Regions from separate parts of the Frondihabitans peucedani genome, predicted to be linked through region 1. Evidence: predicted binding sites of a transcription regulator. Region 1 holds the regulator's gene; the other holds the start of a gene.
The links. The regulator HrcA, encoded in region 1, represses chaperone genes, less so after heat shock. The targets are predictions, from matches to a motif close to TTNGCACTCGNNNNNNNCGAGTGCNAA.

Region 1 (7,290 bases):
AAGTAGCCCGCGAGGCGCTCTCGGGCGCAGCACGAGAAGTGCGAGTTGGCTGAGGTCATGCCTGTCCTCTTCATCGTCCTGATCATCGCCGCCATCGTCATCTTCGGATTCGGCATCTTCGTCGCCGCCCTGAAGTTCCTGATCGTCATCGGCATCATCCTGTTCGTGCTGGCCGTCATCGGCTGGATCGTCCGGAACGTCCGCAGCCGCGTCTGACCGCCGGGGTCCGGGAGGCGCCCTGCGCAGGCTGCCTCTCGGCACGGGAAGTAGACTTTCCGAATGCGCCGAGCGACCCACACCGAGACCCAGACCACCTACGGGCAGGTCGGGGCGACGCAGGCACCCGACCTCCTGCAGTATCCGCCGGCAGGATTCCGTCCCGTCGAGTACCGCACCCGCATCGGTCACGGCGACGCGCGCTTCGAAGCGGCCTGGGCTGCGATCATGACCTGGAAGGTCCAGGAGCGCAGCGGCATCACCGTGCACGTCGACTCCGTGCCCGCCGTCGACGAGGGCGCCTACACGCCCGTCACGTTCGACGACCAGGGCAACCCGCTCGATCCTGCCGACTACGCGGCCCCGGACGGCGAGTCGCACTTCTCGCCCGAGGGCGAGCCGTTCCTGACGGCGGGCACGACGGCCACTCTCGTGATCAAGGCCTACGGCCGGACGACGCACGCGCCGGTCCGCGTGGTCTACGTGATCGACGAGCCGACCCGCAAGGGCTTCGCCTACGGCACCCTCGAGGGCCACCCCGAGAGCGGCGAGGAGTCGTGGGTCATCGACCAGACCGACGACGGCTCCGTCTGGCTGACCGTCCGAGCCTTCTCGCGGCCGTCGAACTGGAAGTGGCGGCTGGTCTCGCCGTTCCTCCGGGCGCAGCAGAACAAGTACACCCAGCGCTACCTCCGCGTGCTGGTGGGCGACTAGCGCGTGCCGAGCACCCTCCCGATCGCCGATCCGGCTCCCGCCGACGGCCTCCTGCCGACGAGCGTCCGCGACGGCGCCGAGACCCGGAACTTCGGCGTCTACCTGCACGTCCCGTTCTGCCGGGTCCGCTGCGGCTACTGCGACTTCAACACGTACACCGGCGACGAGCTCCGCGGGGCGAAGCGGAGCGACTACGCGGGGCAGGCCGCACTCGAGGTCGAGCAGGCGGGGCTGATCCTGCGCGAGGCAGGCCTTCCCGAGCGGTCGGCGTCGACCGTGTTCTTCGGCGGCGGCACCCCGACCCTCCTCCCGTCGAGCGATCTCGCGGGCATGCTGAGTGCCGTGCGCGACACCTGGGGTCTCGCCGAGGGGGCCGAAGTGACCACCGAGGCGAACCCGGACTCCGTCGACCGGGCCTACCTCGACGAGCTCCGAGCCGCCGGGTTCACCCGCGTGAGCTTCGGGATGCAGTCGGCGGTGCCGCACGTGCTCGCGACCCTCGAGCGCACGCACGATCCTGCGCGGATCCCGCTCGTCGTCCGCTGGGCCCGCGAGGCCGGCCTCGACGTCAGCCTCGACCTGATCTACGGCACGCCCGGCGAGAGTCTCGACGACTGGAGCCGCTCCCTCGACGCCGCTCTGGCCCAGGAACCCGACCACCTGTCGGCGTACTCCCTCATCGTCGAGGACGGCACGAAGCTCGCGCGGCAGGTCCGGCGTGGCGACGTGGCGATGCCGGACGACGACACGGCGGCCGACATGTACGAGCTGGCCGACCGACGCCTGGCCGAGGCCGGCTACGACTGGTACGAGGTCAGCAACTGGTCGCGCGGCGACGGGCACGCCAGCCGGCACAACCTGGCGTACTGGCAGGGGCACGACTGGTGGGGCGTCGGGCCGGGAGCCCACAGCCACGTCGGGGGAGTCCGCTGGTGGAACGTGAAGCATCCGGCGGCCTACGCCGACCGCGTGCTCGCCGGGGTGTCACCCGCCGCTGGGCGCGAGACCCTCGATGCCGAGACCCGGAGCACCGAGCGCGTCCTGCTCGCCGTCCGCGTGCGCGACGAGCTGAAGACCGATGAGCTCGACGCCGACGGCCGCCGAGCGATCCCCGGGCTGATCGCCGACGAGCTCGTCGACGGCCGGGCGGCCCTCGGCGGCACGATCCGGCTGACGCTCCGCGGGCGGCTGCTCGCCGACGCCGTCGTGCGGCGGCTCCTGGGCGACTAGCTGCTCGGCGACTAGCTCCTGATGAACTCGATCGTCAGGGGGTACCGGTAGTACTGTCCGCGATTGGCGGCGAGAGCGGCCAGGATCGAGAACACGATCGACAGGATCCAGACGACCAGGCTGATCACGACGCCGATCCCGATGACGGACAGCGCTGCGCCGACGACGTAGCCGATCAGCACGGTGAGCTGGAAGTTCAGGACGACGCGCGTGTGCTCCTTGATGAAAGGTCCGCGGTCGCGCAGCACGAGGTAGCCGACGAGCGCCGCGACGAACCCGAGGACGATCCCGCCGACGTGGATGAGGGTCGCCCAGAGCTTCTCGTCCTCCGGCCGCATCGGCTGGGGTGCGGCGCCGCCGCCGTACGGCTCGCCGGCGGGGTTCTTGTAGTCGCTCATGGTCGTCGCCAATCGTGGTCGCCTGGGTGCCTGCCCCGTGACGCCTGGGAAGGCTGTGGACGGCCTGAGCATAGCGGCACGCGGTGGCCTCGAACCAGAGGCTGTCACCGGCGTGGAGTAGCATTGGCAGTCTCATCGACGGAGTGCCAGCATCGGTCGCGGCCCGTCGTCCGGGTGTGTCGAGGCAGGAGGTGTCCGTGGTCAGCGAGAGAGGTCTCGAGGTCCTCCGGGTCATCGTGCACGACTACGTCGAGTCGCGCGAGCCCGTCGGTTCGAAGTCCATCGTCGACCGGCACCAGTTCGGCGTGTCGGCGGCCACCATCCGCAACGACATGGCCCTCCTCGAGGAGGAGGAGCTGATCGCGGCCCCCCACACGTCCTCCGGCCGGGTCCCCACCGACAAGGGCTACCGCCTCTTCGTCAACAGGATGGCCGACCTCCGCCCGCTCTCGCAGGCCCAGCGCACCGCGATCGAGACGTTCCTCGGCAACTCGTCCGACCTCGACGAGGTCCTCTCGCGCACCGTCCGGCTGCTCTCGCAGCTGACCAACCAGGTCGCCCTGGTGCAGTACCCGACCTTCTCGAGCGCCGCGGTCCGGCACGTCGAGCTGGTGCGCCTCAGCGACACCCGCGTCATGAGCGTCCTCATCACCGACGCGGGCCACGTCGAGCAGCGGACGGTCGACACGGGCGCCGTCGTCGACGAGGCGTTCCTCGGCAAGCTCCGCGCCAAGCTCAACGGGCTGATCGGCGGCCGGTCGCTCGTCGAGGCCGGCGGCCTCCTGGCCGGCTTCCCCGAGCAGTTCCGCCCCGAGCGCCGCCCGGTCGTCGACGTCGTCGTCGCGAGCCTCATCGGTCAGGCTTCGGCCGGCCGGCACGAGAAGCTCGTCATGGCGGGCGCTGCGAACCTCGTCCTCACCGAAGACGACTTCTCGGGCAACCTGTTCCCGGTGCTCGAGGCGATCGAGGAGCAGGTGACGCTCCTGCGGCTCTTCGGCGAGATGCGCTCGGGCGACGTCGACGTCGTCGCCAGCATCGGCCGCGAGAACGAGTCGTTCGGCCTGGCGCAGACGTCGGTCGTCGCGTCGGGCTACACCGCCTCGGGCGGCGACATCGCCCGGGTCGGCGTCCTCGGGCCCACCCGCATGGACTACTCCAGCAACATGGCGGCGGTCCGCGCCGTCGCCCGCTACCTCTCGGGGCTCCTGGGCGAGCACTAGCGCCCCGCCCCACCACAGACCACGGTGCCGCGCCCGCGCGCAGCATCCAGCAGCCAGACAGAACCAAGCAGCACGACGGAGACAAGTGGCAGATCACTACGACGTCCTGGGAGTCGACCGACAGGCGACCCCCGACGAGATCAAGAAGGCGTACCGGAAGCTCGCGCGCGAGCTGCACCCCGACGTCAACCCGAGCCCGGAGGCCTCCGAGCGGTTCAAGGAGGTGACGCACGCCTACGACGTCCTGAGCGACCCGCAGCAGCGGCAGCGCTACGACCTCGGTCCGCAGCAGGGCTTCGGCGGTCAGGGTGGAGGAGCCGGCGGGTTCGGCGACATCTTCGACGCCTTCTTCGGCGGCGCCCAGCAGCAGCGGCAAGGCCCGAGGTCGAGGCGCGAGCGCGGTCAAGACGCCCTGCTCCGGCTCGAGGTCGAGCTCGACGACATCGTCTTCGGCGTCCAGCGCGACATCGAGGTCGACACGGCCGTCCTCTGCGACACCTGCCACGGCTCGTGCTGCGCTCCGGGCACCAGCCCGCAGACCTGCGACATCTGCGGCGGCTCCGGCCAGATCCAGCGCACGGTCCGCTCGCTCCTCGGCAACGTCATGACCTCGAGCCCCTGCGGCACCTGCCGCGGCTACGGCACCGTCATCCCGAACCCGTGCCCGACCTGCCAGGGTCAGGGCCGCGTCCGCGCCCGCCGCACGATCCCCGTCGACATCCCCGCCGGCGTCGACACCGGCATCCGCCTGCAGATGCCCGGCCAGGGCGAGGTCGGCCCGGCCGGCGGCCCCAACGGCGACCTCTACCTCGAGGTCAAGGTCAAGCACCACGACGTCTACAGCCGGAACGGCGACGACCTGCTCGCGACCCTCGAAGTGCAGATGGCCGACGCGATCCTCGGCACGACGACGACGGTCAAGGCCCTCGACGGCGACATCCAGGTCGAGGTCAAGCCCGGCACGCAGAGCGCCGACGTCGTCACGATCAAGGACCGCGGCGTCACGAGGCTCCGCGGCTCCGGGCGCGGCGACCTCAAGATCGGCATCCAGGTCGTGACGCCGACGAAGCTCAGCCACAAGGAGCGCGAGCTGATCGAGAAGTTCGCCTCCGGCCGCAAGCACGAGAAGCCCGAGCTCTCCCAGTTCCAGCAGGGGCTGTTCGGCAAGCTGCGCGACCGGTTCCTGAACTTCTGATCGTGGCCCACTTCTACCTCGTCGAGGAGCTCGCCGAGTCGTCTCCGGGCTCCGACGTGATCGTCACGGGTCCGGAGGCCCGACACGCCGTCACGGTGAGCCGGGTCCGGCCCGGCGACGCCCTGCGGGTCGGGAACGGCCGCGGGCTGGTGGCCTCGGGCGAGGTGCGGGAGGCGAGCGGCGACCGGCTGGTGCTGGCGGTCACGAGCGTCACCGGGCATCCTGCGCCTGCACGCCGGCTCGTGCTCGCCCAGGCCCTCGCGAAGGGCGACCGCGACGAGCTGGCTGTGCAGGCCGCGACCGAGCTCGGAGTCGACGAGGTCGTGCCGTGGGCCGCGGGCCGGAGCATCTCGCGGTGGGAGGGCCCGAAGGTGGCCAAGGGCCTCGCCCGCTGGTCGGCCATCGTCCGCGAGGCGACGAAGCAGTCGGTGCGGCCGTGGTCGCCCTCCGTCTCCGACGTGGCGCAGACGACCGACCTCGTGAGGCGCGCAGGATCAGCCCTGGTGCTGATCCTGGAGCCGACCGCGTCGCGCTCCCTGGCCGAGGTCGACCTCGGCTCCGAGTCCGACGTGGTCGTCGTGGTGGGCCCGGAGGGCGGGGTCACCCCGCACGAGATCGAGCAGCTCGAGGCCGCCGGCGCGGTCGCGGTGCGCCTCGGCGACTCCGTGCTCCGCACGTCGACCGCGGGGCCTGCCGCGCTGGCCGTCCTGAGCGTTCGCCTCGGGCGCTGGTGAGGGCCGAGCCACTGTCTGCGGGCGTCGGTACGATGAACGGCATGAGCCCCGAGTCCACCAGCGAGCCGACCGTCTTCACGCGGATCGTCAACCGCGAGATCCCCGCGACGATCGTGCACGAGACGGCGAACGTCCTCGCGTTCGAGGACATCGCCCCGAAGGCCCCGGTCCACCTGCTCGTCGTCCCCAAGACGCAGGAGTACACCGACGTCGTCCAGCTCGCCGCCGGCGATCCCGCGCTGCTCGCCGAGATGATCGACGTCGCGAACCAGCTGGCGAACGACCCCGCGCTCATGGGGGCATATCCGCTCGGTCAATTCCGTTTGATCTTCAACACCGGCGAAGCCGCCGGTCAGACCGTCTTCCACGTCCATGCGCACGTCATGGCCGGGAAGCTCCAGGAAGGCTCACTTGCCTAGCACCTCCAGCAGTCCCAGCAGTCCAGCGGCCGACTCCGCCCGCGTCGACGTCATCGTCGACGGTGTCGCCATGGTCCAGCTCCTCGGCCCGCAGGACCGCCTGCTCAAGGCCGTCGAGCGGCAGTACCCCGCGGTCCGCGTCCTCGTCCGCGGCAACGAGGTCACTCTCGAGGGTCCTCGCGCCGACGTCGAGCGCGCGCACGTCCTCGTCGACGAGCTCGTGGCCATGGTCCGCAAGGGGCACGACCTCGGCGCGGCCGATGTCGCGACGACCGGGCGGATCCTCGACAACGGCCAGGGACATCCTGCCGACCTCTTCGGCACGGCGATCGTCACCAACAAGGGCAAGAGCATCCGGGCCAAGACGCTCGGGCAGAAGTCGTACGTCGAGGCGATCGACGAGAACACCATCGTCTTCGGCATCGGCCCCGCGGGCACCGGCAAGACCTACCTCGCCATGGCGAAGGCCGTCCAGGCGCTCCAGCGCCGCGAGGTCAGCCGCATCATCCTGACCAGGCCCGCCGTCGAGGCCGGCGAGCGGCTCGGGTTCCTGCCGGGCACCCTCACCGACAAGATCGACCCCTACCTGCGCCCGCTCTACGACGCGCTGAACGAGATGATGGACCCGGAGGTGGTGCCCAAGCTGCTCGCAGCCGGCACCGTCGAGGTGGCACCGCTCGCCTACATGCGCGGCCGCACCCTCAACGACGCCTTCGTCGTGCTCGACGAGGCGCAGAACACGACGCCCGAGCAGATGAAGATGTTCCTGACCCGTCTCGGCTTCGGCTCGAAGATGGTCGTCACGGGCGACGTCACGCAGGTCGACCTGCCCACGGGGGCCAGCGGGCTCCAGCTCGTCACGCGGGTCCTCGACGGCCTCGACGACATCCACTTCGCCCGGCTCACCAGCGACGACGTGGTCCGTCACACCCTCGTGGCCCGGATCGTCGACGCGTACACGAAGTTCGACGCCGAGAAGCAGGCTCAGCAGTTCGCCCGTCAGCAGAAGCGCGACCAGGAGTCCGGCAGGCCCGCCGCGTCGACAGGAGACGAGCGATGACCATCGAGATCAACAACGAGTCGTCGATCCCGGTGGACGAGAGCGCGATCCTGCGCCTCGCGACCTTCGCTCTCGACCAGATGCACGTCCACCCCGAGGCCGAG
Region 2 (7,290 bases), 1.6 Mb from region 1:
CATCACGGCCCTCATCGGCCCGAACGGCGCCGGCAAGACGACGTTCTTCAATCTTCTGACCGGATTCGACAAGCCGAACTCCGCGCCGTCGCTGACGAACCGCGGGCCCGACACGGCCCGCTGGGTGTTCGACGGCCGCGCCATGAGCGCGGTGGGCGCCGCGAAGGTGGCCCGCACCGGCATGGTCCGCACCTTTCAGCTGACCAAGGCCCTCTCCCGCCTCACCGTGATGCAGAACATGCTGCTCGGCGCGAAAGACCAGCCGGGCGAGAACTTCTTCGTCGCGATCCTGAAGCCGCTCTGGAAGAAGCGCGAGGCCGAGATCGAGGCCAAGGCGATCGACCTGCTCGAGCGCTTCAAGCTGCTCGAGAAGAAGGACGACTACGCAGGATCGCTGTCCGGCGGCCAGCGCAAGCTCCTCGAGATGGCGCGCGCCCTCATGAGCGATCCCGCGATGATCATGCTCGACGAGCCGATGGCGGGCGTGAACCCGGCGCTCACGCAGTCGCTCCTCGGCCACATCCAGAGCCTCCGCGACGAGGGCACCACGGTGCTCTTCGTGGAGCACGACATGCACATGGTGCGGCACATCTCCGACTGGGTCATCGTGATGGCCGAGGGCAGGATCGTCGCGGAGGGCCCGGCCGGCACCGTCATGGACAACCCCGCCGTGATCGACGCCTACCTCGGCGCGCACCACGACACCGACCTCGGCGACGACGCGCTGCTGACCGACGAGTCGATCGACCAGCTCGAGGCGGAGGTGGCCGAGGAGGCCGCCGAGCGCAAGGAGGAAGACAAGGCATGAGCACCCCGACCAACGCCACCGCGATCGACACGACCGTCCACAAGGGCACCGAGAAGTTCGCCGGCCAGGAGCCGATCATGCGGGCCGACGACCTGGTCGCCGGATACCTGCCGGGCGTCAACATCCTGAACAACTGCGACCTGGTCTGCTACCCGGGCGAGCTCATCGGCATCATCGGCCCGAACGGCGCCGGCAAGTCGACGCTCCTCAAGGCGCTGTTCGGCCTCGTGAAGATCCACTCCGGCCGAGTCACGCTCGCCGGCGACGACATCACGAACCTCAAGGCGAACAAGCTCGTCCAGGCCGGCATCGGCTTCGTACCGCAGACGAACAACGTGTTCCCGTCGCTCACGATCGCCGAGAACCTGCAGATGGGCATGTTCCTCCGCCCGAAGAAGTTCCAGGAGCGTCTCGACGTCATCTTCGACCTGTTCCCGGTCCTCGCCGACCGCCGCGAACAGCGCGCAGGATCCCTGTCGGGTGGCGAGCGTCAATCGGTCGCCATGGCCCGCGCTCTCATGATGGACCCGAAGGTGCTGCTCCTCGACGAGCCGTCCGCGGGCCTCTCGCCGGTGCGCCAGGACGAGACCTTCATCCGGACGCGCAGGATCAACAAGGCGGGCGTCTCGGTCATCATGGTCGAGCAGAACGCGCGCCGCTGCCTGCAGATCTGCGACCGCGGCTACGTGCTCGACCAGGGCCGGAACGCGTACTCCGGCACCGGCCGCGAGCTGGCCGACGACCCGAAGGTGATCGAGCTGTACCTCGGCACCCTGGCGAAGGACGTCGACGAGGCCTGAGCCCCACGGCGGGGCCCGACGGCGACGGCGCCAGTCCGCGGACTGGCGCCGTCGCCGTCCTGTGGCGCCGCAGCCGTCCTACCGCGCCGCAGACCCGCAGGACGCCCGCTACGGCCTCAGCGCCGCCGCCAGGCTCTCCGCCCAGGCATCGTGCATCGTGCGCCACGAGAAGGCCTGCTTGATGTACATGTCGCCGATCCGCCAGGTCGGGAATCCCGCGTAGACCGCGCCCGGCAGCGCCTCGACCACCTCGGCGCTGGCGGCGTTCAGGCGGTCGACCTGGCTCGCGATGACGCGGCGCACGGCGGGCCGGATCGGCCGGAAGTCGGTGAGCGGCGGGATGCCCGAGACGACCACGCGACAGGCGCGGAGACCGGACTCCCTCTGGATCCTGCGCACGAGGGTCTCGAGGTCGCGCGCCCAGTGCTCGGGTCTGGTCGCCAGGAGCACGTCGGGGATGCCGAGCGCGACGAACGCGACCTCAGCGCCCGACGCGCCGATCTCGGGGCGGGCCAGGAGCTTCGCGAGGGTCAGGTCCGTCTCGGAGACGACCGTCCAGGTCGCGCCTCGACCCGTCTCGACGGCGACGCGCTCCGCTGTGCGGGTGACGAGCGTCAGGCCGTGGCTGAGGACGCCGTGGCCCGAGACGGCGATGTCGCCGACGAACAGGAGCCTGACCGGGTCGACGCCGTCGAAGCCGTCGGGCTGCCTGTCGCGCGGGTAGAGGTTGCGGCGGACCTCGAGCTGGTAGAGGGCGAACGAGATCAGCAGGAGGGGGCGCCCGAGCGCCAGCAGGGCGTCCAGGCCGCGGCGTCGGCCGGCGTGGTGCGCGTCGGGAGGCGTTGACATCAACGCTAATCGTGGCATGAGTGAGGCCTCGAAGCGGGGAACGACTGTCCCCAGAAAAGCGGACAGACGCGAGACGGAGTGCGGACAGACGCGAGACGGAGTGCGGACAGACGCGAGACGAAGTGCGGACACTCATCAGACGGCCGCGGCGGCCCTCCCCGAGACACCGAGAAGCCCGGCAGGATCGCTCCTGCCGGGCTTCCGGCGTCGGGTCTGACTGTGTGAGTGGTGCTACTTGACGTCGCCCTGGATGCTGCTCTGGTACACGGGGACGTTCTTCTCGTCGTACTTGTAGATGCCGATGTAGGCGCTCGACGGGTCGTTGTTCTTGTTGAACGGCCCGATGCCCGAGGGACCCTGGTACTGGATGTCGGTACCGGCGTCGAGGAGCTTCTTGCAGGCGGCGAAGGTGTCGCACTTGGTGCCGCCGTCGGCTCCGGAGACCGCAGCCATGTTGGCCTGGATCGTGCCGGCGTCGGTGCCCTTGCCCTTCTCGGCGGCCAGCGCCGTCAGGGTGATCGCGTCGTACGACTCGGCGGCGTACGAGTAGTCGGCCAGCGCCTTGCCGTTGTTCTTCTGGTACCACGCGTTCAGGCGGGTCTTGAGGGCGCTGGTCGGCTGGGCGCCGGGGATGGTGCCCTTTCCGCCGGTCAGCGTCTTCGCGGGGAAGTCCTTCGAGTAGTCGGCCGTGTTGCCGTCCGACATGTAGGTCTTCGAGAGGTCCCAGCCCTGCGAGACGAGCTCGGGCACGATCTGCTTGGTCTCGTCGAACGCCAGGATGACGATCGCGTCGGGCTTGGCGGCGAGGGCCGCGGTCACCTCGGACGAGAAGGTCTTCTGACCGGGAGGGAACTCCTGGCTCTTGCCGGTGCCGCCGTAGACGACGGATCCGCCCGCAGCCTCGATGGCCTTCTGGGTCGAGTCGCGGAGACCGGTGCCGTACGAGTCGTTGAAGACCAGGAAGGCGACCTTCGCGTTGCCGTCGCCGACGACGAGCTGGCCGAGGGCGGAGCCCTGGACCGAGTCCGGCGGAGCGGTGCGGTAGTAGTACGACGAGTAGCCCGAGAGCGCCGACGCCGTGTTGGCGGGCGAGATCTCGATGGTGCAGCTGCTCGTGATCTGGTCGACGACGTTGAGCGTGACGCTCGACGACTCGGCGCCCAGGACGACGGAGACCTTCGCGGCCTTCAGCTTCGCGGCTGCGGAGCTCGAGACCGTGAGGTCGGTCGAGTCGCCGGAGTCGGTGGCCGAGGCGATGGACGCCGGCTTGCCGACGACGCCGCCGGCCGCGTTGATGTCATCGAGCGCCAGGCCGGCACCCGCGACGGCGGGCGGGCCGAGGTACGCCAGCGATCCCGTGAGCGGCAGCATGGTGCCGATCTTCATCGCGTCGGTGCTCGGCGTCGAAGGCGCCTTGCACTTCGCAGCCGGGTCGGCCTTCGCAGACGACGACTTCGGCGTCGACGAGCTGCTCGGCGAGTTGCTGGAGCCCGTGGAGGAGCAGCCGACGAGGAGCAGTGTCGCTGCACCCGCGATCGTGAGCGCCTTCAGGGCAGTGGTGGATCTGATCATCCGTGAACCCTCTCTGAACGGTGGTGATGCGGTCGCGCGATGGCGCGCGACCCAACCGTGTGAATGGGTTAGAACCTAGGGGGCTATTGTTTCGCCCGTGTGTTGCAGGCATCACCTCGCGGTTTCGTTAGCAATTCGTGATGAAGCTGCTGACTGCGCGAGGCCCCGCTGAGCGCGGTTCTCGAGGAGCGCGTCGGCGCTCAAGACGGCCAGCGCCACCCAGATCAGGGCGAAGCCGAGCCACCTGGAGGTCGTCATCGGCTCGTGCAGCAGAGCCGTCCCGACGACGAGCTGCAGGATCGGCGCGAGGTACTGCGTGAGACCCAGCGTCGAGAGCGGCAGGCGGCTCGCGGCAGCGGCGAAGAAGAGCAGCGGGACCGCGGTGATTACGCCGGTGCCCACGATTGCCGCGGCCTGGGGCAGGCCGGACGAGCCGAAGGCGAGCCCTCCGCCCTGCGCCCCGACGACGACCAGGGCGATCGCGGCGAACGGCGCCATGGCGAGCGTCTCGAGGGTCAGCCCGCCCACGGCGTCGACCCGACCGCCGACCCGTTTCTTGATGAGGCCGTAGGTGCCGAACGAGAAGGCCAGGATGAGCGAGATCCACGGCATCTGCCCGTAGCCGACCGCGATGACCACGATGGCGGCGACGCTGATGCCCACGGCGACCCACTGGCGCACGCGGAGCCGCTCCCGGAGGACGACGACCCCGAGCAGCACGGTCACGACCGGATTGATGAAGTAGCCGAGGGCGGCCTCAACCAGGTGGCCGCTGAGCGTGGCGAAGATGAACGTCGTCCAGTTGACGACGATGGTGGCGCCCGCGAGAGCCATGGTCGCGACCACCCGGCGGTCGCGGAGCAGCGCTGCGAAGCGCCGGAACGACCTCGTCGCGGCCAGCAGGATCGCGCAGAACACCAGCGACCAGAGGATCCGCCACGACACGATCTCGACCGCGCCCGCGGGCTGGAGCAGGAGGAAGTAGACGGGCAGGAAGCCCCACAGGCCGTAGGCGCCGACGGCGAACAGCAGGCCGGCGCGTGCGCGGCCCTGATCCTCGTTACTCACCTTGAGAGGCTAACGGCTGCCACCGACGGAGAAAGGCCCCGACTCCGTGAGGAGCCGGGGCCTTCCGGGGTGTCGCTGTCAGCTGACGACGACCGCCAGCACGTCGCGAGCCGAGAGCACGAGCAGGTCTTCCCCGCCGTACTTCACCTCGGTCCCGCCGTACTTCGAGTAGATGACCTTGTCGCCGACGGCGACGTCGAGCGGAACGCGGTTGCCCTTGTCGTCGATGCGACCCGGTCCGACCGCCACGACCTCGCCCTCCTGGGGCTTCTCCTTGGCGGTGTCGGGGATCACGAGACCGGAAGCAGTGGTCTGCTCGGCTTCGACCTGACGAATGACGATGCGATCTTCGAGCGGCTTGATGTTGACCGACACGGTTGACCTCTTCTTTCTAAACGAGCTGCGGCAGCGGAACTGGAAATCCGTGGTTGGCACTTCACGCGTGTGAGTGCCAGAACCACCTTAGAGCCGGATTGGCACTCGGTCAATCCGAGTGCCAATGACACCATAGAGACATGCAGCCGACCGAACTCCGCGAACTCCTGACCGTCGACGGACTCCGGCTGCTCGACTCGCTGCCCGCGTTCGACCAGAAGGCCGACGTCGTCCAGCAGGTCGCCCGCCTCCGCAAGGAGGGCCACTCCCCCTCGCTCGTCGCCGCCGTGCTCACGCAGGCGCGACTCCGCGCCAAGGGGCGGTCGAAGTTCGGCGACTTCGCCGACCGCATGCTCTTCACCGAGGCGGGGCTCGAGCAGGCCACGCGGCTCCCGGTCGCGTCGACGCACGCCGGCCGCTTCCGCCGCGCCGGCCTCCGGCGCATCGCCGACCTGGGCTGCGGCATCGGCGGCGACGCGCTCGCTCTGGCCGCCCTCGACCTCGGTGTCGTCGCCGTCGACCGCGACGAGGTGACGGCGGCGATCGCCACGTACAACCTCGCACCGTGGCCCGCGGCCGAGGTGCGCCTCGGCGCCGCTGAAGAAGCCGACCTCGACGGGGTCGACGGGGTGTTCCTCGATCCTGCGCGCCGAACGGAGGGGCACAGCTCGACCAGGCGCCTGCAGGATCCCGCGGACTGGTCGCCCGCCCTCGACACCGCGTTTGCCTTCGCCGAGCGTCTGCCGACCGGCGTGAAGCTCGGCCCCGGCGTCGACCGCGAGCTGCTGCCGTCGGACGCCGAGTGCCAGTGGATCTCGGTCGACCGCTCCGTCGTCGAGGTGGGCGTCTGGTTCGGCGCCCTGGCGCGGCCCGGCATCCGGCGCGCAGCCCTCGTGCTCGGGGCGCACGGGCCCGCCGAGCTGACCGCGGCGGGCGACTCGGACGACGTCGAGGTCGGCGATCTCGACGAGTACGTGTACGAGCCCGACGGAGGCGTGATCCGCGCGCGGCTGATCGGCGACCTGGCCCGGCTGATCGGCGCGCGGACCATCAGCCGCGACATCGCCTACCTCTCCGGCCCGACCGCCGTCGCGACCCCGTTCGCGCAGTGCTTCCGGGTGGTCGAGACGTTCCCGCTCGACGAGAAGCGCCTCCGGCAGGAGCTCAAGAAGCGCGGGATCGGACGCGTCGAGATCAAGAAGCGCGGCGTCGACATCGACCCCGCCGCGTTCCGCAAGCGGCTGCAGCTGTCGGGCGCGAACGAGGCGACGCTGATCCTGACCCGCGTCGCGGGCCACCACACGGCGCTCCTCTGCGAGCGCGTCCAGCCCGCCTAGGGGGCGCCCGGCGGCCTTCCGGCGTGCAGGATCGTCAGACCCGCACCAGGAGCAGCAGGAACGCCACGCACCCGAAGACGACGAGGCCCGTCAGTGCGACGGCCCCGACCCAGACCGACGCGATCGCGATGATCGCCCGGCCCGCGGTCTCCCGCTCGCTCGGCGTCGCAGCCGCCCGGTAGCGGCGCCACAGGGCGAGGACCAGCCCGAGCCGGAGTGCGGAGGCTGCCCTCGGGATCACGAGTCGGGCCTAGTTCATGTTCGGGTCGGCCGCGACGATGACCACGACGACCACGATGTACGCGACGAAGAACGCCACCCCGACGAAGCCGGTGATGATGCCGGCGAGCGCCATGCCCGCGCCCTGCTGGTGGTACTGACGGGTGCGTCGACGAGCGATGAAGCCCAGGATGATCGCGGCGATGGGCATCAGAGCGAAGAAGAGGAAGCCGCCGATCACGCCGACGATGCCGAGGATCAT

Region 2: a site for HrcA is predicted at 5,571-5,597, ahead of groES (co-chaperone GroES). Genes of this name have one in related genera too.

The regions. Positions count from the first base shown of each region.
Region 1 covers NZ_BAABAU010000001.1:612,055-619,344, reverse strand. Annotated here, with positions in the region: gene lepA (translation elongation factor 4) at 1-6, shown strand, start outside; gene ABD733_RS02930 (hypothetical protein) at 58-216, shown strand; gene ABD733_RS02925 (DUF1990 domain-containing protein) at 280-930, shown strand; gene hemW (radical SAM family heme chaperone HemW) at 934-2,160, shown strand; gene ABD733_RS02915 (DUF4870 domain-containing protein) at 2,172-2,558, opposite strand; gene hrcA (heat-inducible transcriptional repressor HrcA) at 2,756-3,778, shown strand; gene dnaJ (molecular chaperone DnaJ) at 3,864-4,973, shown strand; gene ABD733_RS02900 (16S rRNA (uracil(1498)-N(3))-methyltransferase) at 4,976-5,707, shown strand; gene ABD733_RS02895 (HIT domain-containing protein) at 5,749-6,126, shown strand; gene ABD733_RS02890 (PhoH family protein) at 6,197-7,186, shown strand; gene ybeY (rRNA maturation RNase YbeY) at 7,183-7,290, shown strand, end outside.
Region 2 covers NZ_BAABAU010000001.1:2,197,900-2,205,189, reverse strand. Annotated here, with positions in the region: gene ABD733_RS10360 (ABC transporter ATP-binding protein) at 1-808, shown strand, start outside; gene ABD733_RS10355 (ABC transporter ATP-binding protein) at 886-1,608, shown strand; gene ABD733_RS10350 (SGNH/GDSL hydrolase family protein) at 1,717-2,457, opposite strand; gene ABD733_RS10345 (ABC transporter substrate-binding protein) at 2,689-4,029, opposite strand; gene rarD (EamA family transporter RarD) at 4,141-5,097, opposite strand; gene groES (co-chaperone GroES) at 5,176-5,472, opposite strand; gene ABD733_RS10330 (THUMP-like domain-containing protein) at 5,613-6,809, shown strand; gene ABD733_RS10325 (hypothetical protein) at 6,844-7,050, opposite strand; gene ABD733_RS10320 (DUF4190 domain-containing protein) at 7,060-7,290, opposite strand, start outside.